DNA from 2 places in the Arthrobacter sp. NamB2 genome. Region 2 is predicted to be linked to the other one. Evidence: riboswitches for the same ligand, from Rfam matches in the RefSeq annotation. Region 2 holds a riboswitch; the other holds the start of a gene.
The links. A riboswitch is a leader RNA that binds a small molecule or an ion and turns the genes downstream of it on or off. The one in region 2 is predicted to bind S-adenosylmethionine.

Region 1 (6,561 bases), on a different contig from region 2:
GGAACTCTACGGCTCGAATATCCTGCCCATCGACGTTGATGTGGCCATCGCATGGGGTCCGATAGCGGGCGGTGACGGTGTGCCGGCAGTTGAATCCCTCATTGCTGCAACCGCCGTTCAGCAGCATCTCTCCGTCGTGTCGGGAAACGTGGAGACCTACCGCAGGTTGGCCGTCCCAGTGATCAATCCCTGGGAAACGGATGCCCCGACCTCAGTGACTCTGCACTGACGGTCGCGCCGGCGGCCCACCGGACCGGTAATCCCTCGATCGAAGCGGACAACTGCACGGACGACAGCACGGACGAACTGTGGCCGCGACAGCACGGACAACTGCACGGACGACAGCACGGACGAACTGTGGCCGCGACAGCACGGACGAACTGTGCCCGCGACAGCGCTAAGGGCTGCGCCTCAGGATGCACGGACACCTGACTGCACCACCGACGTGGTGGCGACGTCGCGCTGCTGGCTGCAGTGACTGCCCGCGGCGAGGACCGCGAGGTCGACGCGTGACACTTCCCTACGTGTGGCACTTCCACACGTGATGAGGACCGATTGAGCGCTGGAACCTTCTCCTCGGCGTGGCCTGCCTGCCCCTCCTACGAGCTCCAATCTGCTTCTGACATCTCGCGTGACGGCACGAGCCGGGCACCGCCAATCCAGTGTTCTAGGCGCTGAATTTATGACGCCGTGGAGGCGCAGTGTGACAAGGCACGAGTCAGAAAACGTCATCCGACGCCATCTCATTGCAGGTTTGTGCCGGTGGCGGCGGTGCTGCTTACAGTGGTCCTACAAACCATCAAGAGCGGCCGAGAGATCTGGCTTGTTGACGCCGCAGCAACCATTCGATTGCCCTCCCGCCAGGGAGAGCAGTGGAAGCGGTGCTCCTGCCAGAACCGATGGAGACACATCAGTGAACGTACCTGAGGTCCCAGCGTGCTCGCAGACGGGTACCGCTGCACCTCGATCCGATCGTTGATCTACTCCCTCGGCCGTTTCGAGGAGTGGAATGACACCGCACGACCGGGCAGCAATACCGCCATCCTTGTCCTACGAGCTGTACCCGCCGGCGACTCCGGAAGCCGGCGACAGCCTGTTTCACACGATCGACGAGCTCTCAGCGACCACTCCGGATTATGTGTCGGTGACTTTCAGCGGCACACCTGGTCGTCGTCGGGCCTCCGTCGGGCTGATCAAGCACCTCGTTCGCAACACCAGGCTTCGTCCGCTTGCTCATCTGACCTGCGTCGGTGAGACGCGAGAGAGTCTCGACCGCTTGGTGCGGGAGTTTCTCGGGCTGGGAGTCAGGGGCCTGCTGGCACTGCGCGGGGACCTTCCGCGAGATCCTGAGGTTCCCTCCGGTGAGGTGTCGTTCGCGCACCAGCTGGTGGAGCTGATCCGGGACGTCGAGGCCCGTCACGGGGCGACACTGGCGGGCGGCAAGCTGGCAGTAGGTGTCGCGGCGTACCCCAATCGGCATCCCGAGTCGCCGTCGTTCCTGCACGACGTCGAGGTACTGGTCTCAAAACAGCGTGCCGGCGCCGATTTCGCGATCACTCAGGTGTACTTCGATCCCGCGCACTACGCCGCTCTGGTAGTGGCAGCCCGAGCCGCAGGCGTCACCATACCGATCATCCCGGGCGTGATGCCGATGGCGAACGTCCGTCGGCTCGAACGGCTGGCCATGATGACGGGCGTTCGTCCGGACGCTGCCTTGCTGCACCGACTGGAGACCGCATCCGATGACGGCGAGCGACGGCGGATCGGTGTGCGGGCGGCAGCAGTGCTGGCCCGGGCGGCCTTCGACGCAGGAGCTCCCGGCCTGCATCTGTACACGTTCAATGACCACCGCGCATCGGTCGAGGTCATCGATCAACTGGACCTGCCGGCTGCACGCTCACTCGCTGTCCCCGCATGAGCCGTCCCTCTCAGCAGAACATCACATCACTTCCAAAGGAGATCCCAATGAGCACCCCTAAAGCTTTCCCCACCGCCACAATCCTCGGCTACCCACGAATCGGACCGGGTCGGGAGCTCAAGAAGGCGGTGGAATCCTATTGGGCGGGAATCATCGACGAGTCCGGACTTCAGCGCGCAGCCGAGGAACTCCAGGACCGCACGGTCTCCCGCCTTATCGAGCTTGGTCTGGGCGGCGAGGATTCCTCGATCCCCGCGGACTTCGCCCTCTACGACCAGGTGCTGGATGTCACCGCTGCGCTCGGGGCCCTACCGACCCGCTTCGCTGATCTGGCCGACCAGGACGGTTCCATCGGCACCGCTGCCTATTTCACGCTTGCTCGGGGCGACGGCGAGCGGGCGCCACTGGAACTGACCAAGTGGTTCGATTCCAACTACCACTACCTGGTTCCGGAAATCGGCGTCGCGACGACGTTCACTGCCGTGGCCCACCGCCTGACGGCAATCGTCCGGCGGCAGCGTGAGCGAGGAGCGGTGCTGCGCCCGGTGCTGGTGGGCCCGGTGACCTACCTGCTGCTCGCCAAAGCGGAAGAGGGTGCGCCCACAGGATTCGACCCGCTGTCCCGCATCGACGACGTCGTCTCTGCGTACGAGGGCATCCTGGCGTCACTCGCCGAGGCAGGAGCCGAGTGGGTGCAGCTGGATGAACCGGGTCTGGTCAGCGACCGCGGCGGTGAGTTGGCAGCACCGGGTGGGTTGGTCGAGCGTGTGTACCGGCGGCTGGCCGGTCATGCCGAGCGCCCGGCCCTGCTGGTCACGACCGGTTATGGCACCGCGGGCAACCCGACGGCGCCCGGTCAGGCGCTCGCTGTGCTGTCAGCAGCCGGCGTCGAGGCCGTTCATGCAGATCTGGTCAGGGGTTCCAGGCCCTCCGACGAGGTGCTGCAGGGTTTGGGCGCGACGCGCCTGGTCGCCGGCATCGTCGACGGCAGGAATGTATGGCGGAACGACCTGCAGGCATCGCTGAGCGTGCTGGAGCAGTTGCAGGCCGGAACAGGCGCCACGGTCACGACGGCGACGTCGACGTCGTTGCTGCATGTGCCGCATGATGTGCGGGCCGAGACGGCACTGCCGGAGCACCTGCCGGCGTGGTTGGCCTTCGCCGACCAGAAAGTACGTGAGGTGGTCGTGCTGGCTGGGGGACTGGCTGATGGCCGGTCGACTGTGGCCACGCACCTCGAGGAGACGGAGGCTGCGCTGCAGCAGCGGGCACGCTTCGACGGCGTGGTCGTGGACCGGGTACGCAAGCGCATACGCGACCTGACCGCCGAGGCCTTCACCCGCGGCCCTGCCGAACGCAGGGCCGAGGTACAGCAGCAACGGTTGGGACTGCCGGTGCTGCCGACCACCACCATCGGGTCGTTCCCCCAGACCGGAGAGGTACGCAGCGCCCGGGCCGCGGTCCGCAATGGCAGCATCTCACCGGCGGAGTATGAGCAGTTCCTCCGGCAGGAGATTGCCCGCGTGGTGCGGTTGCAGGAGGGCCTCGGGCTGGACGTGCTCGTACACGGTGAGCCGGAGCGCAACGACATGGTCCAGTATTTCGCGGAGAACTTCGACGGCTTCGCGGCCACGGATCACGGCTGGGTGCAGTCCTATGGCTCGCGCTGCACCCGTCCGTCCATCCTGTGGGGTGATGTGTCCAGGCCGCAGGCATTCACGGTTCCATGGATCAGTTTTGCGCAGTCGCTCACCGAGCGGCCGCTCAAGGGCATGCTCACCGGCCCGGTGACCATCCTGGCCTGGTCCTTCGTCCGTGATGACCAACCGTTGGGAGATACAGCCCATCAGGTGGCGCTGGCGCTCCGGGATGAGATCGCCGACCTCGAGGCTGCAGGCATCGCGATCGTGCAGGTGGACGAGCCCGCCCTGCGCGAGCTGCTGCCGCTGCGTTCGGCGGATCACCAGCCGTACCTGGACTGGTCGGTACAGGCGTTCCGGCTGGCTACTGCCGGTGCCGGTGATCGGACACAGATCCACACGCACCTGTGCTATTCGGAATTCGGTGAGGTGATCTCGGCGATCGATGGGCTCGACGCGGATGTCACCAGCATCGAGGCCGCACGATCGCGCCTCGAGGTCGTCGCCGACCTGGCCGGCTTCGGTTACTCCCGCGGGATCGGCCCGGGGGTCTACGACATCCATTCGCCGCGCGTGCCCTCCGAGGAGGAGCTCTCCGCCCTCATCGCGACAGCGCTCGAGGCCCTTCCCGCGCAGCAGCTGTGGGTCAATCCGGATTGTGGACTCAAGACCCGGGGGTATGACGAGACCGTCCTGTCGCTGCGCAACCTCGTCGCTGCGGCCAGAACGGTGCGGGAGAGCGCCGATCTCACGACGACTGGACACGCACTGGCGCACTCCTGACCGCACGCGGCGGTCCTGCTCCGCTCCAGTGTCACGGGGCAGGGCCGCCCGCGGTCCTGCCCGGCAATCCGAATCCACGTACGTGACGACCGCTGACGAAGGAGCCCCTCGATGAGCACCGGTGATCCTGGCTTCACAGCCACCTCCCAGATCCATGCAGGCTACGAACCGCAGGCCCCCTACCGGTCGGTGGCTGTTCCCATCTACCAGACGGCCGCCTACGAGTTCCCGGACTACGCGTCAGCACGCAGCATGTTCGCGCTCAGGGAACCAGGCTTCACCTACACCCGCACCGGCAACCCGACCGTGGCGGCGTTCGAGCAGCGGATCGCAGCGCTCGACGGCGGTGTGGCGGCGCTGGCAACGGCAACAGGGCAAGCTGCAGTCGCCGTCGCCCTGTTGTCGCTGGCACGAGGAGGTCAGCACATCGTCGCCTCCTCGAAGCTCTACGGGGGAACAGTTGATCTGCTCACGGACACCTTCGCTGATTTCGGGATCGAGGTCAGCTTCGCCGATCCGCTGCACCCCGAGGTCTGGCGGGCAGCGGTGCGTCCTACGACAAGGGCCTTCCTGACCGAATCGATCGGCAATCCTCTGGCCACGCTGCAGGACCTTCCGGCGATCGCCACGGTCGCGCACGACGCCGGGGTCCCACTGGTGGTGGACAACACCCTGGCGACTCCGGCGCTGTACCGGCCGCTGGACCTCGGAGCCGACATCGTCGTCTACTCCGCGACCAAGTTCCTCGGCGGGCACGGGACAACACTCGCCGGCGCCGTGGTCGACGGCGGGCGCTTCGACTTCTCCAGATATCCGGACAAGTGGCCGCAGATCACCCGTCCCAAGCGTCGGTACGGCGGGGATGTCCTCTGGGAACGCCACGGTCACGGCGCCTATCTTGCACTGGCACGCAGCAAGTACCTTCATGATCTCGGCCCCTCCCTCTCGCCTACGAGCGCCGCGCATATCCTGCAGGGGCTCGAGACCCTGGACATCCGCGTTGCCCGTCATGGGCAGAACACCCGGGAGGTGGTGCGATTCCTGACCGGGCACCCCGCTGTCGCAGCGGTACACCACCCGTCGGTCCAGGATCACCCGCAGGCCGAGCTGGCGGCCAGGGACTTCCCCCGGGGTGCCGGAAGCGTGTTCTCCTTCGACCTGGCCGCCGATCCTGGCCAGGTAGAAGGGTTCATCGACAGGTTGCGGTTGTTCAAGCTGGTGGCCAACGTGGGAGACACGCGATCCCTGGTGGCCCATCCCGCGGCGATGACCCACTGCCGGCTGAGTCCGGAGCATCGGTTCGCGAGCGGAATCGCGGACACCACGATCAGGCTCTCGATAGGGCTGGAGACCGCGGGGGACCTCGTTGCAGACCTGGATCTGGCCCTCGCTCCGTTGATCGCGTCCGCTCGAGCGGACGCCCGTGCCGTCGGAGCCGTCGCCCCTGCAGGAACGGGAGCCTGATATGCCGCAGTACTCTGGATTCAACACCACGGCGGTCCACGCCGGGCAGGAGCCGGACCCTCTCACCGGGGCCGTGATCCCGCCGATCTACCAGACCTCGACCTTCGTCCAGGACGGCATCAACGTGCTGCGGGCGGGTCACGAGTACAGTCGCGGTTCGAACCCCACGCGCAATGGGTTCGAAGCACAACTGGCCGCGGTGGAGCGCGGTGACGCGGCCTTCGCGTTCGCCTCGGGGTTGGCTGCCGAGGACGCGCTGCTACGCGCCCTGCTCAGGCCCGGCGACCACATCGTGCTCGGCGGCGACGGCTACGGTGGCACCAACCGACTCATCAACGGGTTGCTGGGACCATGGGGTGTCACCAATACGGCAGTGGACATCACTGACCTGCGCGCGGTGGCCGCGGCCGTCCACCCTGGCTCGACGGCACTGCTGTGGGTCGAGACTCCATCGAACCCACTACTGAGCATCGCGGACCTGGCCGGCTGGGCCAAGATCGCCCATGACTCGGGGGCGCTGCTGGTGGTGGACAACACCTTCGCCTCGCCCTACCTGCAGCGACCCCTGGAGCTCGGCGCGGACGTGGTGGTCCACTCGACCACCAAATACATTGGTGGGCACTCGGATGTGCTCGGTGGGGCAGTTGTGGTGGCCGACCGAGCGTTCCGCGGCAAGATGCTGGCGGAGGCCATCGGCTACCAGCAGTTCGCCGGCGGCGCGGTGGCGGGCCCGCAGGATTGCTTCCTGGCCGCCCG
Region 2 (21,949 bases):
GTCATGCCGAGGGCAGAGATCGACATCGGGCCCTCCCTCGTCCTGTCCCTGCTGATCGAGCAACACCCCGACCTGGCGCACCTGCCGCTCCGGTTCGCCGGACACGGGTGGGACAACGTGCTCTTCCGGCTGGGGGACGAGCTCGTGGTGCGGTTGCCACGGCGCGAGCTCGCGGGTGCGCTGATGGATACGGAGCAGCGCTGGCTGCCGGGCCTGACGGCGCACCTCGCCGTGCCGACGTCGGCGCCCGTGCGGACCGGCCTTCCCGGACCGGCGTTCCCGTGGCACTGGTCCGTCTGCCGGTGGATCGAGGGTGCGAGCGGAATCACCCTGCGGCGGGCTGCCCGACGTGCGGCAGCTCCGCAGCTCGCCCGGTTCGTCGCGGAATTTCAGCAACAGGCCCCGGCCGGTGCTCCCGTGAGCCCTGTCGGCCGTGGCGGTCCCCTGGCGGCTCGGGACGACGTCGTGCGCGCCCGCCTGACGTCACTTCCCGCGCTGCCGAAGCTGCCCATTCCACGATTGCGGCACGTGTGGGAGGGTGCGGTGGCTGCCCCGACGTGGAAGCAGGCGCCCCTGTGGCTGCACGGGGACCTCCACCCTGCCAACGTCGTGCTCGCGCCGGGAGGGAGCCTGGCCGGTGTCGTCGATTTCGGGGACCTGTGCGCCGGGGACCCAGCAACGGACCTCGCCGCGGCCTGGCTCATGTTCGACGCGGACGGCCGGGCCGTTTTCCGGCGCGAGGTCGAATCGCTCCGACCGACCGACGCCGCCACCTGGGATCGGGCTCGCGGGTGGGCCCTCAGCATGGGCAGTGCCCTGGCGGTCTCCTCCGACGATTCCCCGGAGTTCCTCGCGCTCGGGGTCGAGATCCTCACCGCAGTCGTCGAGGACTGAGCTTTGTGCAGCCGCTCCGCCAAGCGACTCCATGCACGCGGGAGTGCAGGGACGGCGGCACGTCGTGGACGGGTCTTGGTACTGTTGCTCCGGGCGCATCCCGCCCGGAACTCGTACCGTCCTGGCCCAGCCCATCCCGCTGGCCGCCGGGAGCGGCGTGGAAGGAACTGTCCAGTGAAGGCGCTGTACAAATCCGGGGCGCATCCCGGTTTCGATCTCGTGGACCGGCCCGAGCCCGACGCCGGGTGGGGCGAGGTGAAGATCCGCGTGATCACCACCGGTATCTGCGGCACGGACCTCCACATCGAGAGCTGGGATTCCTGGGCGCAGGGCATGATCCAGGCACCCCTCATTCCCGGTCACGAGTTCTACGGCGAGGTCGTGGCGCTCGGGGAGGGCATCCGCGGGGTGCGCGTCGGCGACCGCGTGTCCGGCGAGGGCCACATCGTGTGCGGCGTGTGCCGTAATTGCCGGGCCGGGCGCCGCCAGATGTGCATCCACACCTCGAGCGTGGGTGTCCAGCGCGACGGCGCTTTCGCGGAGTTCGTCGTCGTCCCCGAGACCAACGTCTGGGTTCACGATGCCGGCGTCACGCCCGAGCTCGGCGCCGTCTTCGATCCCTTCGGCAACGCCGTCCACACCGCCCTGAGTTTCCCGCTGGTCGGCGAGGACGTACTGATCACGGGGGCCGGGCCGATCGGACTCATGGCCGTCGCCGTCGCCCGCCATGCCGGAGCCCGCAAGATCGCCATCACCGATGTGTCGGCTCCGCGGCTCGAGCTCGCGCGCGGCGTCGGAGCCGACATCGCAGTCGACGTCAGGCGCATGCGCATCGCGGATGCCCAGCGCGAGCTCGGCATGAAGGAGGGGTTCGACGTCGGCATGGAGATGTCCGGTCATGCGACGGCGCTCCCGGAGATGATCGACAACATGAACCACGGCGGGCGTATCGCCATGCTCGGCCTGCCCTCAGGGCCCATCTCCATCGACTGGGGCAAGGTGGTCACCCACATGCTCACCCTGAAGGGGATCTACGGGCGCGAGATGTTCGAGACCTGGTATGCGATGAGCGCCATGCTGCAGTCCAACCTGACCCTGCGGGAGGCGGTCTCGTCCGTGGTGACCGACTGCCTGCCGGCGAGCGAGTGGCAGCAGGGCTTCGACACAGCGCGCAACGGCGCGAGCGGCAAAGTGGTCCTCGACTGGACCACCTTCTAGGAGGCTTGGAACACCATGTATTCAGCAGTCCGTGACCAACTAGCCGGTGAACTCGACGAGATCCGTAGCGCAGGCCTCTTCAAGCAGGAGCGCCGGATCTCCTCGCCTCAGTCCAGCCACATCAGGGCCGGAGCGCTCGACGCCGGCGACGCGCAGGTGCTGAACTTCTGCGCCAACAACTACCTCGGGCTCGCCGACCACCCGGACATCATCGCGGCCGCGAAGAGGGCGCTCGACGAGCGCGGGTTCGGCATGGCCTCCGTGCGATTCATCTGCGGCACGCAGGACCTGCACCTCGAGCTCGAGCGGCGCGTCTCGCAGTTCCTCGGCACCGAGGACACCATCCTGTTCTCCTCCTGCTTCGACGCGAACGGAGGGGTCTTCGAGTCCCTTCTCGGGCCGGAGGACGCCGTGATCTCGGACGCACTGAACCACGCCTCGATCATCGACGGCATCCGGCTCTCGAAGGCGCAGCGCTTTCGCTACGCCAACCGCGACATGGCGGACCTCGAGGCGAAGCTGCAGGAAGCATCCGGCGCCCGGCGACGCCTTGTCGTCACGGACGGTATCTTCTCGATGGACGGCTACCTCGCTCCGCTGGAGGCCATCTGCGACCTCGCCGAGCGGTACGACGCGATGGTCATGGTGGACGACTCCCACGCCGTCGGTTTCATGGGGGCCACCGGCGCCGGCACGCCCGAGCACGCCGGAGTCTCGGGCCGCGTGGACATCTTCACCGGCACGTTCGGAAAGGCGCTCGGCGGGGCCTCGGGGGGTTACGTCGCCGCACGGGCCGAGATCGTCGCGCTGCTCCGCCAGCGTGCGCGCCCGTACCTGTTCTCGAACTCGCTCGCGCCGTCGATCGTCGCGGCGACCCTGACCGCGCTCGATCTCGTCCAGAACAGTGCCGACCTGCGCTCGACCTTGGTGTCCAACGCCGCCCTGTTCCGGCGCCGGATGACGGAGGAGGGCTTCGAGTTGCTGGCGGGGGAGCATGCGATCATCCCGGTCATGTTCGGCGATGCCGTGCTCGCCGCCCGGACGGCCGACGCGATGCTCGCCCACGGCGTCTTCGTGACGGCGTTCAGCTACCCGGTGGTGCCGAAGGGGAAGGCCCGCATCCGGGTGCAGCTCTCCGCCGCGCACTCCGACGAGGACATCGAGGCGTGCGTCCAGGCGTTCGTCGCGGCACGGGCCGAGGTAACCGTGAACCGGGAGGCCGCGAACGAGGTCGGCAGCAAGAGTGACAGTGCTGCGAACTCGTCCACGGGCGCGCACGTGGGCGGGACGGGCGAGGCCTAGGCCTCGCCTGCACATGAGCCTCGGACGGGCGCTCGGGCACTTCGGGGGAGGCTCGCCCTAGGATGACGGGATGGGTTCCCTGGAGTGCGACGTCCTGATCATCGGCGGCGGGATCGCCGGACTGTCGCTGGCGTCCGCGCTGGCGCCGTTCTCCAGCGTGGTCCTCGTCGAAGCCGAGACCACGCTCGGTTACCACACGTCGTCGCGCTCGGCCCGGCAGCTGATACCGAGCTATGGTCCCGAGCCCGTCGTGGACCTCACGCGCCGCACCCTGGACCTCCTCGCGGACGTCCAGGGCTCCACCGGGTTGGCGTTGACCGTGCCGCGGTCCTTCCTGCTGATCGGTTCCGCCGCCGATGTCGAGGCCAAGACCACTGCCGGCATGCGCACGCTGTCCCACGCCGAGGCCCTCGAGCTATGCCCCCAGCTCCGCCCGGAATCGTTCGAGGCCGCGGCGATCGACCCCGACTGCGTCGGCACGGACACCGACCTCCTGCTCGAGTTCCACCGGCGGAGTGCGAGTGACGACGGCGTCATCATCCTGACGGGGGCCCCGGTCACCTCCGCCGTGTACGACGGCGAGGGCTGGAACGTCCGCGCGGGCCGCAGGGGCATCAGGGCCGGCGTGGTGGTCGATGCGGCGGGAGCGTGGGCCGACGGCGTGGCCGAGCTGTGTGGTGTTCGGCCCCAGGGGCTCGTACCCTACCGCCGCACGGCTGCCATCGTCGGTGCGGAGAACGCGCCGCGCGTGGGGACCCCGATGGTGGCTGCCGCCGACGACTCGTTCTACTTCCGGCCCGACGCGGACGGCGTGCTGATCTCGCCGAGCGAGGCCGAACCCGCCGAGCCGGGCGACGCACAACCCCGGGCGGGCGACGTCGAGCGTCTGATCAGGCGCCTCGACTCATTGACCACGCTCGGCATCTCGTCCATCCGTCGATCGTGGACCGGCCTGCGGACACAGCGGGACACCGGTCTGCCGATCGTGGGATTCGACGCCGGCCATCCCGGTTTTTTCTGGCTCGCGGGACAGGGCGGGTACGGCTTTCAGACGTCGTCGGCGATCGCGGAACTCGCGGTCGTCCTCCTCACAGGCGCGGATCCGGCCGATCTCGGCGCCGATCCGGCTCGAACCGCTGGCGCGGAGGCAGCTCTCCAACCTGCCTGACCGCAGTGCGGGCACTGGATGTCCGGCCGGGCCAGCAGGTACGTGGGACCGATCCGCGCGCTTCCGGGCCAGGCTCGACGCCGTCAGCGAACGCAGGCTCCGCTACCGCCTCTCCGGACGAACGATTGCCGCAGCAGGTCTAGGATGGGCGCATGAACGTCATCGAAACGCGCCTCCCCGGCATCGGAGTGCGGCGCGAAATCGTCACGGGCTCGGGCCGCAGGGTGGGAATCGTCGCCCAGCGCGACGGGGATCTCGACCTCATCATCTCCAAGGCCAACGACCCGGATGCCTGCGTCGCCTCCATCCCGCTGACCCCGGACGAGGCGGCGACCATCGGCAATCTCCTCGGTTCCCGTCAGCTCGTCGCGCAACTGACGGAGGAACACCGTGACCTGCCCGGAGTCTCCACGCGGCAGTTCCTGATCGAGCGCGGTTCGCCGTTCGACGGACGCCCCCTCGCTGACACCCGGATGCGTTCGCGCTCCGGCGCCTCGCTGGTCGCCGTGCTGCGGTCGGGGCAGGTCCAGGCCTCACCCACACCCGATTTCATCCTCTCCGCCGGTGACCTGCTGGTGGTGGTGGGCACCTCCGAGGGCCTCGACGCCGCGGCGGACATCCTGCGTAACGGCTGAGCCGCCGGTGCACACGTCTGCCCTCACCCTGATCGAACTCGGCGCCATCCTCCTGTTCCTCGGGATCCTCGGGCGGCTCGCCGGCCGGATCGGGCTCTCGCCGATTCCGCTCTACCTCGTCGGAGGTCTCTTCTTCGGGCAAGGTGGCTTCCTCGAACTCGAGGGGGTCATCGAGTTCAGCGAGGTGGCCAGCGAGATCGGCGTGATCCTGCTCCTGCTCATGCTCGGGCTCGAGTACACCGCCAAGGAACTCGTCACCGGGCTGCGGCAGTCCTGGCTCGCGGGGATCGTCGACTTCGTCCTGAACTTCACCCCGGGTGCGCTCGTCGCCGTCATCCTCGGATGGGGACCGGTCGCCGCCCTCGTCATGGGCGGCGTCACCTACATCTCCTCCTCCGGGATCGCCGCCAAGGTCATCACCGATCTCGGGCGGCTGGGCAACCGGGAGACTCCCACCGTCCTTGCGATCCTCGTCTTCGAGGACCTCGCGATGGCCATCTACCTTCCCGTGCTCACTGCGGTCCTGGCGGGGCTCAGCTTCGCCGGCGGCCTGGGAACGGTCGGGATCTCCCTGCTCGTCGTCACCCTCGTGCTGGTCGTCGCCCTGCGCTGGGGCAACGTCGTCTCGGCGGTGGTCGACTCTACCGACCGGGAGGTCTTCCTCCTGACCCTCATCGGAGCGGCGCTCCTCGTCGCAGGGCTTGCCTCCGCACTCCAGGTGTCTGCGGCCGTCGGCGCATTCCTCCTCGGCATCGCCATCTCGGGCGCGACGGCGGAGAACGCCGCGCGCATCCTCGAGCCCCTGCGGGACCTCTTCGCAGCCATCTTCTTCGTCGTGTTCGGACTGAACACCGATCCGGCGTCGATCCCGCCGGTGCTCGGTGTGGCGCTGCTGCTGGCCGTGGTCACCTCGGCGACCAAGATCGCCACCGGCTGGTGGGCGGCACGCCGACAGGGCATCGGACGCCTGGGACGGGCGCGCGCGGGTACCGCACTCGTGGCGCGCGGGGAATTCTCGATCGTGATCGCCGGGCTCGCGGTCGCATCGGGTGCGGTCCTGCCCGACCTGGCGGCGCTCGCGACGACCTACGTCCTGCTGATGGCCGTCCTCGGTCCGGTGATGGCGCGCCTGGCCGAACCCGCGATGGAACTCGTGGAGCGGATCCCCAGGCGGCGGGCGCGCGTCCTCACTGCCGGGTAGCCACGTCACGCATCCCTGCACCGGACCGGCGCATTCCCCTGCCGGACCTGTGCCGGGCAGATGCTCGACCAGGAGGGGAGCTAGTCGTCGAGGATCTTGCCGATCGGTTCACGCTTCTCCGCCTGGAAGGTGTCCTCCTCGCGGCCATAGGCCCAGTAGCCGGACAGCGACACCTGCGACCGGGCGAGGCCCTTGTGCTTGAACAGGACATCCCGCAGGGCCTTCATGGCGCCTCGTTCGCCGTGCACGAAGGCGTCGACCCGGCCCTCGGGCCACGGGCCGGCGGCGACGGCGTCCGCGAGCAGCGTCGTCGTACCGGCCGCCCGGCCGTCCCGCTGCAGCCAGTGCAGTTCGAGGCCGGCCGGGGCGGCGAGCGGGATGATCTCGGCCGCACTGTCCACCTCGATGTACGCGTGGCCGACGGCGGCCGGGTGCAGTGCCTCGATGCCGGCTGCAATGGCTGGCAGCGCGGAATCGTCGCCGACGAAGAGGTGCCAGTCGGCGTCCTGGTCCGGTGACCACTTGCCGGAAGGGCCCATGAGCACGAGGGCGTCGCCCGGCACGGCCCGGGCGGCCCAGGGGCCCGCGATGCCCTCGTCGCCGTGCACCACGAAGTCGATCGCGAGGCGCTGGGTCTCACGGTCGAGCCACCGGATCGTATAGGTCCGTTTCACGGGCCTGTCCTCCGCCGGGAGCTCGTCCTTCAACGCCGCGAGGTCGTACGGCGGCACGAGCCCGAGCTCGGGCTTCGCGAAGAGCAGCTTGGCGTACTTGTCCGTCGCGTCGCACTCCTGGAGGTCCGCGAAGCCGGGTCCGCCGGCCACGACCCGCACGAGGTGCGGGCTCAGCCACCGGGTCTCCTGCACGGCGAGGACCACCTGGGGGCGCGGCGGTTTGGGCGGAGCTTCGGTAGCGGGCGAGGACATGAGGATGCGCTTCTTTCACGGGAGGTGTTGTTAGCCCACCCTAACAACTCTTACTGAAGGACTGCTGGGAGGGCCTCCAGGGCCGCGGCCAGGAGGGAACCGTCGTCGACCAGCAGTCGCGCGGCCTCGATCTCCGGAGCCAGGTAGCGGTCCGTACCAGGGCCCTCGACGTCCTGCCGCAACCGGTTCCGGACGGCACTGATGGGTGTCGAACTACGCATTCCCGGACGGGTGCCCTCGGCACCCGCAGCGGCCGCGGTGCCACCCGTCGCATGGGCTCCGTCGCGCATGTCCAGGGCCCGCGCCGCGGTCAGGATCTCGATGGCGAGCACCCGGGTCAGGCCGTCGATGGCTTTCCGCAACTTGAGGCCGGCGGCCCACCCCATGGACACGTGGTCCTCCTGCATCGCCGAGGAGGGGATGGAGTCGACCGACGCCGGGTTCGCGAGCCGCTTGAGCTCCGACACGATGCCCGCCTGCGTGTACTGGGCGATCATGTGGCCGGAGTCGACCCCCGGATCGGCGGCGAGGAAGGCATTGAGGCCGTGGCTGCGGGCCTTGTCGAGGGAGCGGTCCGTCCGGCGTTCACTCATGGACGCGACATCCGCGACGGCGATGGCGAGGAAGTCCAGGACGTAGCCGACGGGGGCGCCGTGGAAGTTGCCGTTCGACTCGATCCTGCCATCGGGAGTGATGACCGGGTTGTCGATGGCGGAACCCAGTTCGATCGCCGCCACCGATTCGGCATGGGCCAGTGTGGCCCGTGCGGCGCCGTGCACCTGGGGAGCGCACCGCAGCGAGTAGGCGTCCTGCACGCGGGTGAAGCGGTGCCTGCCGGTCTCGGAGGTCAGCTGCTCCGCGATCAGGGGAGAGTTCCGGAGCAACGAGCGGATGTTCGCCGCGGACGCCATCTGGCCCGGGTGCGGACGCAGGGCGTGAAGGTCCTCGGCGAAGACGGCGTCGGTCCCGAGGAGGCCCTCCACGCTCATCGCGGCGGCGAGGTCCGCCGTCGTCAGGAGCCGGTGCAGGTCGGCTGAGGCGAGGACGAGCATGCCCAGCATGCCGTCGGTTCCGTTGATGAGCGCCAGGCCCTCCTTCTCGCGGAGTTCTACCGGTGCGATCCCTGCAGCCGCGAGTGCCTCGGCGGCGGGCACGAGCTCACCGGAGCCGGCGCGGACATCGCCTTCGCCCATGAGCGCGAGGGCGACGTGGGACAGCGGCGCGAGGTCGCCGGAGCACCCCAGGGAACCGTACTCGCCGATGACGGGGGTGATCCCGGCGTTCAGCATCGCGGCGTAGGTCTCGGCCACCAGCGGGCGCACGCCGGTGCGACCCGTTGCAAGTGTCGACAGGCGCCCGAGCATCAGTCCGCGGACCACCTCGCGGTCCACCTCGGTGCCCGAGGACGCTGCATGGCTGCGGATGAGGCTGCGCTGCAGTTGGCTCCGCTGGTCGAGCGGGATGTGCTTCGTGGCCAGCGCCCCGAATCCGGTCGATACGCCGTAGTGCGGCGTCCCGTCGTCCACCAGCGTGTCGATGACGGCGCGCGAGGCGGCCATCGCGGCGAGGGCTTCTGACGCCAATTCGACCCGAACGCCGTGCCGAGCCACCGCGACGACGTCGGGCGGGGACAGGGGGCCGGTGCCCACGATCACGGATTGCTGGTTCACGCTGCGCCTCGGATCTGCGGCTCGCGCCGCTATTGCCATTGAGTGAAAAGGACGTTTCAATAAGTGAAATACACGCGAACGCCGAAAGCAAGGAGGCGACCCATGGCGGAACCGTCGACCCGCACTGTCGAGCGGGCCCTCGTACTCCTGGGGGCGGTGTGCGACGCCGGTTCGCTGACCCTCGCCGATGCGGCGCGGGAGACGGACCTCTCGGCCTCGACGGCTCTCCGGCTCCTGCGCACGCTGGAGGGTACCGGGTTCGTCCGGCGCGACGCGCTCGGGACCTACCGGCCCGGGCTCCGCGTGGTGCAGCTCGGAGCCCAGGCCCTCGGGCACGAGTCACTGGTGTCCCTCGCGGAACCTGCGCTCGAACGCCTCGTCGAGAGGACGGGGGAATCGTCCTACCTCAGCGTGCCCTCGCACGACGGCGAGGGTGTCTACCTCGCGATGCGGGAGGGCACGCACTCGGTCCGCCATGCCAGCTGGGTGGGGCGGAGCATCCCGTTGGAAGGTACCGCGGTCGGCGCCGTCCTCACCGGCGGCCACCAGGGCGACGGATTCGTCGTCGTGCGGAACGGCGTGGAGACGGACGTCACGGCCATCGCGGCTCCGGTCTCGCCCGGAGGCCGGGTGGTCGCCGCACTCAGCGTCGTCGTTCCCAGCTACCGCATCACCGAGGCGGAGGCCCGCCGCATCGGTGCGCTCGTCGCACGTGAGGCAGCCGCGCTCCTGATGGAGCCGGACACCGGCGCCGTCCCCCTGACCGAGGATCTGACAGGAGAACCAGCATGACCACCTCGACCACCCCCACACCGACGCCCAGCCCCACGACGACGACGCACGATCCGTCGCGGAGGATCCGTGCCGCACGCGGCACGCAGCTGAGCGCGAAGAGCTGGCAGACCGAAGCTCCACTGCGCATGCTCATGAACAACCTCGACCCGGAGGTCGCCGAGCGCCCGGAGGACCTCGTGGTCTACGGCGGCACCGGGCGTGCGGCCCGCAGCTGGGAGGCCTACGACGCCATCGTCAAGACGCTCGAAACGCTCGACGACGACGAGACGCTGCTGGTGCAGTCGGGCAAGCCGGTCGGCGTGTTCCGCACCAACCCCTGGGCGCCCCGCGTCCTGCTCGCGAACTCGAACCTCGTGGGCGACTGGGCGACCTGGCCGGAGTTCCGGCGCCTCGAAGCCGAGGGCCTCATGATGTACGGCCAGATGACGGCCGGATCCTGGATCTACATCGGGACGCAGGGCATCCTGCAGGGCACCTTCGAGACGTTCGCCGCGATCGCGCGCAAGCGTTTCGGCGGGAGCCTCGCGGGCACGCTGACCCTCACCGGGGGTTGCGGTGGCATGGGTGGGGCCCAGCCGCTGGCCGTCACGCTCAACGGCGGCGCCGTCCTGATCGTCGACGTCAGCGAGGCCCGGTTGCGCCGACGTGTCGCCAAACGGTACCTGGACACGGTCGCCGAGCACCTCGACGACGCCGTCGCCCAGGTGCTCGCCGCCAAGCGCGAGAAGCGCGCACTGTCCGTCGGCGTCGTCGGCAACGCGGCGACGGTCTTCCCCGAACTGCTCCGGCGCGGGCTCGACGTCGACATCGTCACCGACCAGACCTCCGCGCATGATCCGCTCAGCTATCTGCCGGAGGGGATCTCGCCGGACGAATGGGAGCGCGAGGCATCGGCCGACCCCGACGGCTTCACCAAGAAGGCCCAGGTGTCCATGGCACTCCAGGTCGAGGCGATGGTGGGCTTCCTGGACGCCGGCGCGGAGGTGTTCGACTACGGCAACTCCATCCGGGACGAGGCCCGCAAGGGCGGCTACGGCCGTGCCTTCGATTTCCAGGGTTTTGTCCCCGCGTACATCCGCCCCCTGTTCTGCGAGGGCCTCGGGCCCTTCCGCTGGGTAGCCCTGTCGGGTGATCCGGCGGACATCGCGGTCACCGATGCCGCCCTCAAGGAGCTGTTCCCCGACCACGGGCACCTGCACCGCTGGCTCGATGCCGCAGCGGAGCACGTCGAGTTCGAGGGCCTGCCCGCGCGGATCTGCTGGCTCGGCTACGGGGACCGTGCGAAGGCCGGCCTGCTCCTCAACCGCCTGGTCGCCGAGGGGAAGGTCTCCGCGCCGATCGTCATCGGTCGCGACCACCTCGACTCCGGCTCCGTCGCCTCGCCCTACCGCGAGACGGAGGCCATGGCGGACGGTTCGGACGCCGTCGCCGACTGGCCACTCCTGAACGCGCTGCTCACCACCTCCTCCGGAGCAACGTGGGTCTCGATCCACCACGGTGGCGGCGTGGGGATCGGCCGGTCCATCCACGCCGGGCAGGTATCGGTGGCGGACGGCACGGACCTGGCCGCGCAGAAGCTCGAGCGCCTCCTGACGAACGATCCCGGGATGGGAGTCATCCGGCATGTCGACGCGGGCTACGAACGCGCCCGGGAGGTCGCGGTGGAGCGCGGCGTGCGCATCCCCATGGAATCCTGAGAATCCCGCCCGAAGATCCACCACCGGAAGGTACCGAAGTGCAGACCGTATCCTCAGTCCTCGACAGCATCAGCGACGTCGGCCGCGATGCGGTCCGCGGTGGTTACTCCCGCGGTGTCTACACCGGCGCGGAGCTGTCGCTGCGTGAGTGGTTCTCCGCGGAGGCCAGCGCCCGCGGACTCTCCGTGGAGACCGACCGCAACGGCATCCTGTGGGCCTGGTGGGACGCGACCTCCAGCCGCGACGGCGCCCTCGTCACCGGCAGCCACCTGGACTCGGTGCCCGGTGGCGGGGCGTTCGACGGCCCCCTCGGCGTCGCATCGGCCCTCGTCGCCGTCGACCTCCTGCGCGAGCGTGGCCTCGAACCGCAGCGCTCGCTCGCCGTCGCCGTCTTCCCCGAGGAGGAAGGGTCGAGGTTCGGGGTGTCCTGCCTCGGTTCGCGCCTGCTCACCGGGACGCTCGACCCGGACCACGTCCGCTCACTCAGGGACGTCGACGGCACGACGTTCGCCGAGGCGGCGCAGGCCGCCGGGATCGATCCGCAGCATCTCGGCCGTGACGAGGAAGCCATCCGGCACATCGGCGACTTCGTCGAACTGCACGTGGAGCAGGGACGCGGGCTGATCGACCTCGACTCCGCCGTCGCCATCGGCTCCACGATGCTGGGGCACGGGCGCTGGCGCTTGTCCATCACCGGCCAGGGCAACCACGCGGGAACCACGCTCATGGCGGACCGCGCGGACCCGATGATCGCCGCAGCCCAGGTGGTCCTCGCCGCGCGGAAGATCGCTGCCGAGCAGGACGGTGCGCGTGCCACCGTCGGGCGGCTGCAGCCCGTGCCCGGTGGCACGAACGTCATCGCCTCGCGCGTGGATCTGTGGCTCGACGTCCGCCATGAGGAGGACGCCGTGACGGCGTCGCTCATCGAGAAGATCCACGGCCAGGCGCAGAAGATCTGCGCGTTCGAGGGGTGCCGCGCCACCCTGACGGAGGAGTCGCGGAGCAGCACGGTCCACTTCGACGGTGCGCTGCAGCGGACCCTGGGCAACGCACTCGGTCGCTCCTTTCCCGGTACTCCCACGCTGCCCACGGGCGCCGGGCACGACGCGGGCATCCTCGGTGCCATCGCGCCGACCGCTATGCTCTTCGTCCGCAACCCGACCGGCATCAGCCACTCGCCCGAGGAGTTCGTGGAGCGCGACGACGCCGACGCGGGAGCGGTTGCGCTCGCCGACGTCCTCGAAGACCTGCTGTGACCGGACCGACGGAGGCGGGCGTGGCGTCCGCACGTCGCGGCATCTCCGGAACAGGCGGCGGCACCGGCGCGGTGGCTCGGGCCGTCTGGTGCGAGTACGCGTGGCTGGAGGCGGAGGGCGTGTGCGACGCCGTGCGTGTCGAGATCGACGCCGACGGAACCGTGGTCGGCGTCCTGCCGGGCGTGCCGGCCCAGGACGGCGACGTCGTCCTCCGGGGCGTCGCATTCCCTGCCGCTGCGAATGCCCACTCCCACGCGTTCCACCGTGCCCTGCGGGGCCGCACACACGACCGCGGCGGCACGTTCTGGACCTGGCGGGACACGATGTATCGGGCGGCGGGGGCGCTGACCCCGGAGCTCTACGAGGAGCTGGCCACCGCCGTCTACGCCGAGATGGTCACCGTGGGCTGGACGAGCGTCGCGGAGTTCCACTACGTGCACCACCAGCCGGACGGCACGCCCTACGGAATGGGTGACGGAGCCGGCGCCGGGGAGCCCCATGCCATGGAACTGGCGCTCGCGCGTGCAGCCGTCCGTGCCGGCATCCGCCTGACGCTGCTCGATACCTGCTACCTGGCCGGGGGATTCGGCACGCCCCTGCAGGACGGGCAGCGTCGCTTCTCGGACGGCACCGCGGCCGCGTGGCTCGAACGGCTCGCTTCGCTCCGCTCCACGATCTCCTCCCTGTACCCCGACCACCAGGTGTCCCTCGGTGCGGCCATCCACTCCGTGCGTGCCGTGCCGGAGGAGGACCTCGCGGTGATCGGGGAGCATCTGCCGACGGAGCTGCCCCTGCACGTCCACCTCTCCGAGCAGCCCGCGGAGAACGAGGACTGCCTCCGCTCCACCGGCCGCACCCCGGCCGGGTTGCTCGACCATCACGGGCTCGTGAGCGAGCGGCTGTCCGCAGTGCACGCCACGCATGTCAGCGAACGCGACGTCGCCCTCCTCGCGGACGCCCGTTCCGTCGTCGTCCTCTGTCCCACCACCGAGGCCGACCTGGCGGACGGCATCGGCCCGGCGGGCGAGTTCCATCGGGCAGGAGCGAGGCTCGCCCTCGGCACCGACCAGCACGCCGTCGTCGACCCGTGGCTCGAGATGCGGGCGCTCGAGCACGGTGAGCGCCTGCGCACCGGGCGGCGGGGCCACTTCGATCCGGAAGGGCTGCACGGCATCGCGGCGCTCGGAGGAGCGGCAGCGCAGGGACGCCGCGGCGCAGGCTTCAGTCCCGGCTGTCCCGCCGACTTCATGGCCGTCGACCCGCACAGCGCGCGCACGGCAGGATCCTCCTGGGAGCAGCTCGCCTACACGGCCACCGGACAGGACGTCACGGGCGTCGTCGTCGGTGGCATCCTGGTGGCGCATGACGGCGTCCACGTCACGCTGGGCGACCCCGCCCGACTGCTGGTAGCGGCCATCGACCGGCTGGACACGGCCACGAACGCGATGAACGGGCCGCGCGCCTCCGAGAACTACACGCAGCCCTGGGAGCGGCACTGATGTCCCTGCTCATCACCAACATCGGCGAACTCATGACACAGGACAGCGAGCATGCGGTGCTGCGGAACGCAGCGGTGGTCCTCGAGGGCGAACGCATCAGCTGGATCGGTTCCGCGGCGAACGCTCCCGCGGCCGACGAGGCCTACGACGCCGGTGGTCGCGCCGGTCTGCCGGGCTGGGTGGACAGCCATACGCACCTCGTGTTCGCCGGCGACCGCACGGGCGAGTTCGAGGCGCGCATGGCGGGGGAGTCGTATGCCGCGGGCGGGATCGCGGTGACCGTCGACGCGACCCGTGCTGCGAACGACTACGACCTCATGCGGCTCCTGCTGGCCCGCGTCGCCGAGGCCGCCGCCGGCGGAACCACCTACCTGGAGACCAAGACGGGCTACGGGCTCGACGTCCTGCACGAGGAGCGCAGCGCGCGCCTCGCGGCCGGCGCCGTCGACGAGGTCACGTTCCTCGGAGCGCACCTCGTGCCGGGCGGATGGGACCCCGACGACTACACCGACCTGGTCTGCGGTCCCATGCTCGACGCCGTCCGCCCGTACGTGCGCTGGGCCGACGTCTTCTGCGAAACCGGTGCGTTCAACGCAGAGCAGTCCCGACGCGTCCTCGCCGCGTGCTCGGCTGCCGGCCTCGGCCTGCGCGTGCACGGCAACCAGCTGGGGCAGGGCGAGGGAGTCGCCCTCGCGGTCGAGTTCGGCGCCGCCAGCGTCGATCACGTCAACCACCTGTCCGACGGCGACGTCCGCGCGCTCGCGGCTACGTGGGAAGCATTCGCCGGGGACGGTGCACCCGGAACCGTCGCGACCTGCCTGCCCGCCTGCGACCTCTCCACACGCCAGCCGTTCCCGCCTGCCCGGCAGCTGCTCGACGCCGGCGCGCACCTCGCCCTCGCGAGCAACTGCAATCCCGGCACGTCCTATACGAGTTCGATGGCATTCTGCGTCGCCACGGCTGTCCTGCAGATGGGGCTGACCGTGCACGAGGCGGTCAGGGCCGCCACGTTCGGGGGAGCGCTGGCACTGCGGCGGCACACGGGGGACGACGTCGACGGGCGTCGCGCCGTCGGGTCGCTGGCCGTCGGGCACCGCGCGGACCTGCAGGTGCTCAACGCGCCGTCGGCGACCCATCTGGCCTACCGTCCCGGGATGCCCCTCGTCCACGCGGTCTGGAAGGCCGGTAACAGGGTCAGGTAGGGGGGTGCCCCGTGCGGCAACTGGGAATCACCGGCGGCCGCTGGGAGGATAGCGCCATGCCTGCATCCTCCGCGTCCTCCATGGCAGATCCAGGCCGTGCAGATGCTCCCGCACCGAGACGCCGCATCACGGCGGAGCTGCTGATCGTCTTCGGTCTGTCCCTCGGCCAGTCCGGGGTGTACGCCATCGTCAACCTGGCGGAGAAGCTGACTCGCGGCCCGCTTGCCGGGCAGACCACCACACTCAATCCGGTCCTCAACGACCGGCAGTACTTCGATCTCACCTACCAGCTGCTGGGGATCTTCTTCGCGCTGGTCCCGGTGGCGCTGGTGCTCTTCCTGCTCAGCGGGCAGGGTGCCTCGGCGTTCCGCCGACTCGGTCTCACGTCCGAGAGACCCCTGCGCACCGTCGGTCTCGGGGTCGGCCTGGCGGCGATCATCGGCGTCGGCACTCTCGGTGTGTACGCCGGCGGCCGCGCGCTAGGGATCACGACGGCACTGGTGCCCGCCGCGCTCGACGCCTACTGGTGGACGGTTCCTGTGCTGATCCTCTCCGCGGTCCGGCATGCGGTGCTCGAGGAGGTCATCGTGGTGGGCTACCTCTTCATCCGTCTGCGGGAGCTCGGCTGGTCAACTCCCGCGATCATCCTCACCAGCTCCCTGGTGAGGGGCAGCTACCACCTCTACCAGGGCTTCGGGCCCTTCATCGGGAACGTGCTGATGGGGCTCCTCTTCGCTTTCTTCTACACCCGGACCCGTCGTGTCATGCCGCTCGTGATCGCCCACGCCCTGATCGACACCACGGGATTCGTCGGATTCGCGCTGCTCGGACCCGCCATCGGAATTGGCAGATGAATGCGGGCAGATAAGCCTTACCTCCGCTCATTGCGCACGCCGATCATGACTAAATTAATCGACAATTGCGGTGCTAGCGTGAATTCATTCGGGATTTCGGCGGCTTCGACCGGGGCTGCACCGGACCGGCCAGGAGGAACCATGAGCGTCGTCACCAGTGTCTCTGAGTGCAGTGTCCACAACTGCTCGTTCAATCACGACGGCTGCACTGCCGTCGCCATCACGGTGTCGGGAAGCGAGGAGCACGCGTCCTGCGCAACCTTCATCGACACCTCCATCAGCGGGGGCCTGCCCAAGATGCTCGCGCACGTGGGCGCTTGCCAGCGCTCCGAGTGCAGCTTCAACCACGACCTGCTGTGCAGCGCTCCTGCGGTCAAGGTGGGCCCGGGTGCCGAAGCGGCTGACTGCCTGACCTATACCCACGCCTGACCAGGAGAAGACAAGAGGGGGCCGGACGACGTCCGGCCCCCTCTTCTGTCTCTGCCTCATCAGATCTCGATGCGGCCTTCTCCGGTCTCGAAGGTCACGGACATGATGCCCGGCGTACCGTTCGGAGCGATCCACTGCACCTGCACGCCGTCGAGCGTCTCCTCGACGTCGGTGCCGAGCCATTCGGTGACGCGCTCCGAGGATCCGGCGATCGTCAGGCAATCCAGCTTCACGGAAGCCGGGCGCGCCTTCGAGGGGTGGAGGGGCTCGGTGCCCTCGTCCCAGCGGAGGAGGTAGGGCACCTGCGGGTCCGCGATCAACCCCTTGATGCCGATCTGCTGCCACGTGAGTTCCTGGCCGTCGGGGAACTTGCGGTTACCCGGTACGGCACTGCGGCCGAGGCGTTCCTCGAACGGACCGAGGTCGTCGACGGCGACACACCAACCCATCCATCCGCCGCCGGCCTCGGAGCGGGCCCGGACTGCCTGCCCGAACGGGGCCTTGTCCGACGCCGGGTGGTTGAGTACCTCGACGACCTCCAGGTACTGGCCGTTCGCCAGAGGGAAGATCATGTTGCGGGTGCCGAAGCGCGGGTGTACGCCGCCCTTCACGGCCTCCATGCCGAGCTTGGCCGAGATCCGGTCGGCCGTCGCGGCAAGTCCATCAGGTTCGCAGGCATATGAAACGTGGTCCAGGCGCATGCCGACATTTTGGCACTAAGTGATGAACGTCTCGACTTAGGCTCGCCTTACCGTTCCTGGCGGTCCACTTCACGCAAGGTCATACGGGTTGCCGGATCGGCCCCGATGGGTTTTCATGAGTGCAGGTCATGAGTGCCAGCACGAAGCCCCGGCTTGCTGGCCGGCAACCCTCCAACCGCGGTGGGGTGCCCCGGGTGAGGACCAGGCTCGGCGTCGCCAATGGCGCCGTGCAAGCGCGGGCTCCTCCGGGGTCCGGTCTCCTGGAGCGGTGTCCACCGGCCGGAGCATCGGACCACGCGGAGCCCCTATCGACTAGGGAGCACCATGTCCAACGATTGGTCCTTTGAGACACGCCAGATCCACGCCGGCCAGGTGCCGGATGCAGCCACGGGAGCGCGTGCGCTGCCCATCTACCAGACGTCGTCGTTCGTCTTCCCGAGCGCCGAGAGTGCGGCGAACCGTTTCTCGCTGACCGAACTGGCGCCCATCTACACGCGCATCGGCAACCCGACCCAGGAAGCGGTCGAGACGAGGATCGCCAGCCTCGAGGGCGGAGCCGGGGCACTGCTCCTCGCCTCCGGGCAGGCCGCCGAAACCTTCGCGGTGCTCAACATCGCCGAGGCGGGAGACCACATCGTGGCGAGCCCGAGCCTCTACGGGGGCACCTACAACCTCTTCAAGCACACCCTGAAGAAGTTCGGTATCGAGACCACCTTCGTGGAGGATCCCGACAACCTGCAGCAGTGGCGGGACGCCATCCGGCCCAACACGAAGCTCTTCTTCGGCGAGGTCGTCTCGAACCCGCGGCAGGACGTCCTCGACCTCGAGGGCATCAGTGCCGTCGCGCATGAGCACGGACTGCCCCTGGTCGTGGACAACACCCTGTCCACGCCGTACCTGATCCGGCCCATCGAGTGGGGAGCCGACATCGTGGTGCACTCGGCCACGAAGTATCTCGGCGGGCACGGCAGCGCCATCGCGGGCGTGATCGTCGACTCGGGCAACTTCGACTTCGCGCAGCACCCCGAGCGGTTCCCCGGCTTCAACACCCCCGACGAGAGCTACCACGGACTCGTCTACGCGCGTGATCTCGGCGTCGGCAGCGCCCTCGGAGCCAACCTCGCGTACATCCTCAAGGCGCGCGTCCAGCTGCTCCGGGACCTCGGGGCGTCCGTGTCCCCGTTCAACGCCTTCCTCATCGCGCAAGGGCTCGAGACCCTCAGCCTGCGTGTCGAACGGCACGTGCAGAACGCCCAGGCCGTCGCCGAGTGGCTCGAGGCGCACGACGACGTCGAGCGTGTCTCCTATGCGGGTCTCCCCTCGAGCCCCTGGTACGAACGCGGCAGGAAGTACGGCCGCATCGGTACCGGCGCCATCGTCAGCTTCGACATCGTCGGAGGCGTCGAGGCCGGCAAGCGCTTCGTGGACGGCCTCGAGCTCCACTCGCACGTCGCGAACGTCGGCGACGTCCGCTCGCTCGTGATCCATCCCGCGTCCACGACGCACAGCCAGCTCGGAGCAGAAGCGCAACTCACCGCGGGCGTCCGGCCGGGGCTCGTCCGGCTGTCCGTCGGCCTCGAGAACATCGCCGACATCCTCGCCGACCTCGACGCCGGTTTCCGCGCTGCGAAAGAAGCCTGACCCTTCGTGACCACCTACCCTCCTGCTCCACTGCATTCCGGATTCAACGCCGCGGCCCCCGAGGGGGACGGGCTCCTGCGCATCGGCTCGATCGGTCCGCTGGCGCTCGAGACCGGAGGCGAGCTGCCAGACGTCCAGCTCGCCTTCGAGACCTGGGGCAGGCTGAACAGGGACGGCTCCAATGCGGTACTCGTGCAGCATGCCCTGACCGGCAGCTCGCACGTCGCGCGGGGCTCGTCGGAGGAGGAGGGCTGGTGGGATGCGCTCGTCGGACCCGGGTGTCCGGTGGACACCGATCACTACTTCGTGGTGTCCGTCAACATGCTGGGAGGCTGCTACGGCTCGACGGGGCCGGCCAGCCTCGCTCCCGACGGTACGCCCTGGGGCTCGCGCTTCCCCTTCGTCACCATCCGTGATTCCGTCCGCGCCGAGAGCCTGCTCGCCGACCAGCTCGGTATCGGCCAATGGCACTCGGTGCTCGGGGGATCGATGGGAGGGGCGCGCGCGCTCGAATGGGCCCTGATGTATCCGCAGCGCGTGGAACGGTGCGCGGTCATCGCCTGCACTGCCGCCAGCTCGGCCGAACAGATAGCGTTCGCCCAGGCGCAGCTGCAGGCCATCCGACTCGACCCCGCCTATCGCGGCGGCGACTACTACGACGGCCTGCATCCGGATGCGGGCCTTGGACTCGCCCGGCGGATCGCGCACATCACCTACCGATCGGAACATGAACTGGAAGCGCGCTTCGGTCGGGCGGAGCAGGACGCCGAGCAGCCCCTCGGGGCCGTCCTGCCCGCCGATCGGGGGCGCTATCAGGTGGAGAGCTACCTCGACCACCAGGCGGACAAGCTCGTGGAGCGTTTCGACGCCAACAGCTACGTCGTCCTGACGGAGGCGCTCATGAGCCACGACGCCGCACGCGACCGGGGGAGCCTCGACGCTGCGCTGGGGGCCGCGACGTCGGAGTTCTTCATCGCCGCAGTCGACTCGGACCGGCTGTACTTCCCGGAGCAGTCGCAGCGGCTGGCTGATGGACTGCCCGGGACTGTCCCGGTTCACACGATCTCCTCGCCGGTGGGCCATGACGCGTTCCTCACGCAGATCCATCAGCTCGACGCGCAGCTGCGCGCCACCCTCTACGCGGTGTAGCAGATACCGGTTGGGTTTCCAGCGGCGGGCACCTAGGCTGGGAGCTAAGCCTGCTTACTGATGGTCGGCAGGCACGTTCGAGGTACAACGCCCCCGGACTCACCGACGTGAGATGAAGAGGAGCTGTTCATGGAACTGAGCACCATTGGCTGGAACCAGGAAGCACGCGACAAGATCCTGCTCGATTCCGATCGCGCGCTGCAGGGAGCGGTCCGCGAGGCCGTCGAGACCATGCAGGGCAAGTCCCGCGACGAGATCTACGAGTTCCTGTTCCAGAAGCTGCAGCCGCAGTTCGTCGACTTCAAGCCCGGACCGGACCTCAGCGCCTGCGCGGACGCGGTAGCGAACGGCGACGTCGACCTGGAGAGCTGAGCGCCGCGGGTTCGATCACTGAGTCGTGACACGAGTGACCCGTGGGCATGGCGCCCACCGGTCATTTCTCTCATTCCGGGCATTTCCTGTGGCTCATGGCAGTCCTGGGCAGCACGCGGGCCCGACTCGTCACGCCACGACCTCGGTCCCTCGCCGACCCCGCGGCTTGTAAGCAGGACATGCTCGCGATCGGGACTCGGGCTTGCAATCGGGACTCGCTGGCGATCGGGACTCGTCAGTCCGATGCCCCCGGCGGCATGCCGGGCCCGAAGATCGGCCCCGCCTCGAGGCGCTTCGCGACGACGCCGTCGCCCGAAGACTGGTGGCGCAGGCGGCGCAGGACCCACGGTACGAAATATTCGCGAGCCCACACCAGGTCCTCCGCGCGAGCGGCGCGCCAGGAGCGTACGGGGCGCTCCTTCGGATGCAGCGGCTCGAGGGTGTGGCGCACGGCGAGGGTGTCCAGCACCATCGCCGCGATCGTGTGGTGGCCGAGTGGTGAGAAGTGCAGCCGGTCCGAGGACCACATCTGCGGGTCCATGAGCTGCCGCAGCGCCCACATGTCGGCGATCACCGCCTCGTGGCGGGCGGCAACCGTGCGGAGGTTCTCGTTGAAGATCGCGGTCTTCGACCGGATGCTGCCGAGGACCGTCTCCCGGACGTCCGGACCGGTGAACAGGACGACAGTCGCTCCGGAGGCGGCGAAGGAGTCGACGACGGCGTCGAGCTTGTCCGCGAGGAGGTCGGGATCCCCGCCGGGCCGTAGCAGGTCGTTCCCGCCCGCGCTGATCGTGACGAGGTCCGGTTGGAGGGCGAGGGCCGGCTCGACCTGCTGGTCGATGATCTGCTGCAGCAGGCGGCCGCGGACCGCCAGGTTCGCGTAGGCGAAGTCCGCCTGCCCGCGGGCCAGTTCCTCCGCAACGCGGTCTGCCCAGCCACGATTTCCACCGATGCTTTCCGGGTCGGGGTCCCCGATACCTTCCGTGAAGGAGTCCCCGAGGGCGGTGTACCGATGCCAGGGGTGGGGCTCGGACACGAGGCTCGGGTCGATCATCGGCCCGTTGACGAGGGGATCGGCAGCGTCGGGCAGAGGCGATGGGGCATCCGTTGGGCTCACCCGGGCATTCTTTCAGGCCTCGTGCGCATGGGGCCAGCGGCTCCGGATTCATCCTCGGGACGAGGCACCGTGGCGCGATCTCCGGGGCAGGGAGCGGACTGCACCATGCCAAAATGGTGACATGACCGAATCCGCCCGCGGCACAGCTGCGTCCTCCACCCGTTCCTGGGACCCCGTCGTCCTGTGGTCGAAGCCCGAGTCCGAACGCGAGGGTACGCCCCTG

Region 1: it holds a riboswitch for S-adenosylmethionine, as region 2 does, so the genes downstream of both, FDK12_RS14890 (methylenetetrahydrofolate reductase) here and FDK12_RS10390 (bifunctional o-acetylhomoserine/o-acetylserine sulfhydrylase) in region 2, are expected to answer to the same signal.

Annotation. Positions count from the first base shown of each region.
Region 1 covers NZ_SZWI01000012.1:864-7,424, forward strand. The annotation lists gene FDK12_RS14885 (PIN domain-containing protein) at 1-229, shown strand, start outside; SAM riboswitch class I at 794-906, shown strand; gene FDK12_RS14890 (methylenetetrahydrofolate reductase) at 1,010-1,918, shown strand; gene metE (5-methyltetrahydropteroyltriglutamate--homocysteine S-methyltransferase) at 1,966-4,341, shown strand; gene FDK12_RS14900 (O-acetylhomoserine aminocarboxypropyltransferase/cysteine synthase family protein) at 4,453-5,805, shown strand; gene FDK12_RS14905 (cystathionine gamma-synthase) at 5,807-6,561, shown strand, end outside.
Region 2 covers NZ_SZWI01000005.1:93,800-115,748, forward strand. The annotation lists gene FDK12_RS10310 (aminoglycoside phosphotransferase family protein) at 1-894, shown strand, start outside; gene tdh (L-threonine 3-dehydrogenase) at 1,069-2,112, shown strand; gene FDK12_RS10320 (glycine C-acetyltransferase) at 2,128-3,414, shown strand; gene FDK12_RS10325 (NAD(P)/FAD-dependent oxidoreductase) at 3,485-4,582, shown strand; gene FDK12_RS10330 (cation:proton antiporter regulatory subunit) at 4,735-5,217, shown strand; gene FDK12_RS10335 (cation:proton antiporter) at 5,225-6,418, shown strand; gene FDK12_RS10340 (siderophore-interacting protein) at 6,499-7,344, opposite strand; gene hutH (histidine ammonia-lyase) at 7,395-9,053, opposite strand; gene FDK12_RS10350 (IclR family transcriptional regulator) at 9,117-9,806, shown strand; gene hutU (urocanate hydratase) at 9,803-11,506, shown strand; gene FDK12_RS10360 (allantoate amidohydrolase) at 11,545-12,762, shown strand; gene FDK12_RS10365 (formimidoylglutamate deiminase) at 12,783-14,261, shown strand; gene hutI (imidazolonepropionase) at 14,261-15,463, shown strand; gene FDK12_RS10375 (CPBP family intramembrane glutamic endopeptidase) at 15,520-16,317, shown strand; gene FDK12_RS10380 (DUF1540 domain-containing protein) at 16,459-16,746, shown strand; gene FDK12_RS10385 (VOC family protein) at 16,806-17,447, opposite strand; SAM riboswitch class IV at 17,572-17,689, shown strand; gene FDK12_RS10390 (bifunctional o-acetylhomoserine/o-acetylserine sulfhydrylase) at 17,772-19,088, shown strand; gene FDK12_RS10395 (homoserine O-acetyltransferase MetX) at 19,095-20,237, shown strand; gene FDK12_RS10400 (hypothetical protein) at 20,367-20,609, shown strand; gene FDK12_RS10405 (SGNH/GDSL hydrolase family protein) at 20,845-21,663, opposite strand; gene FDK12_RS10410 (alpha/beta hydrolase) at 21,848-21,949, shown strand, end outside.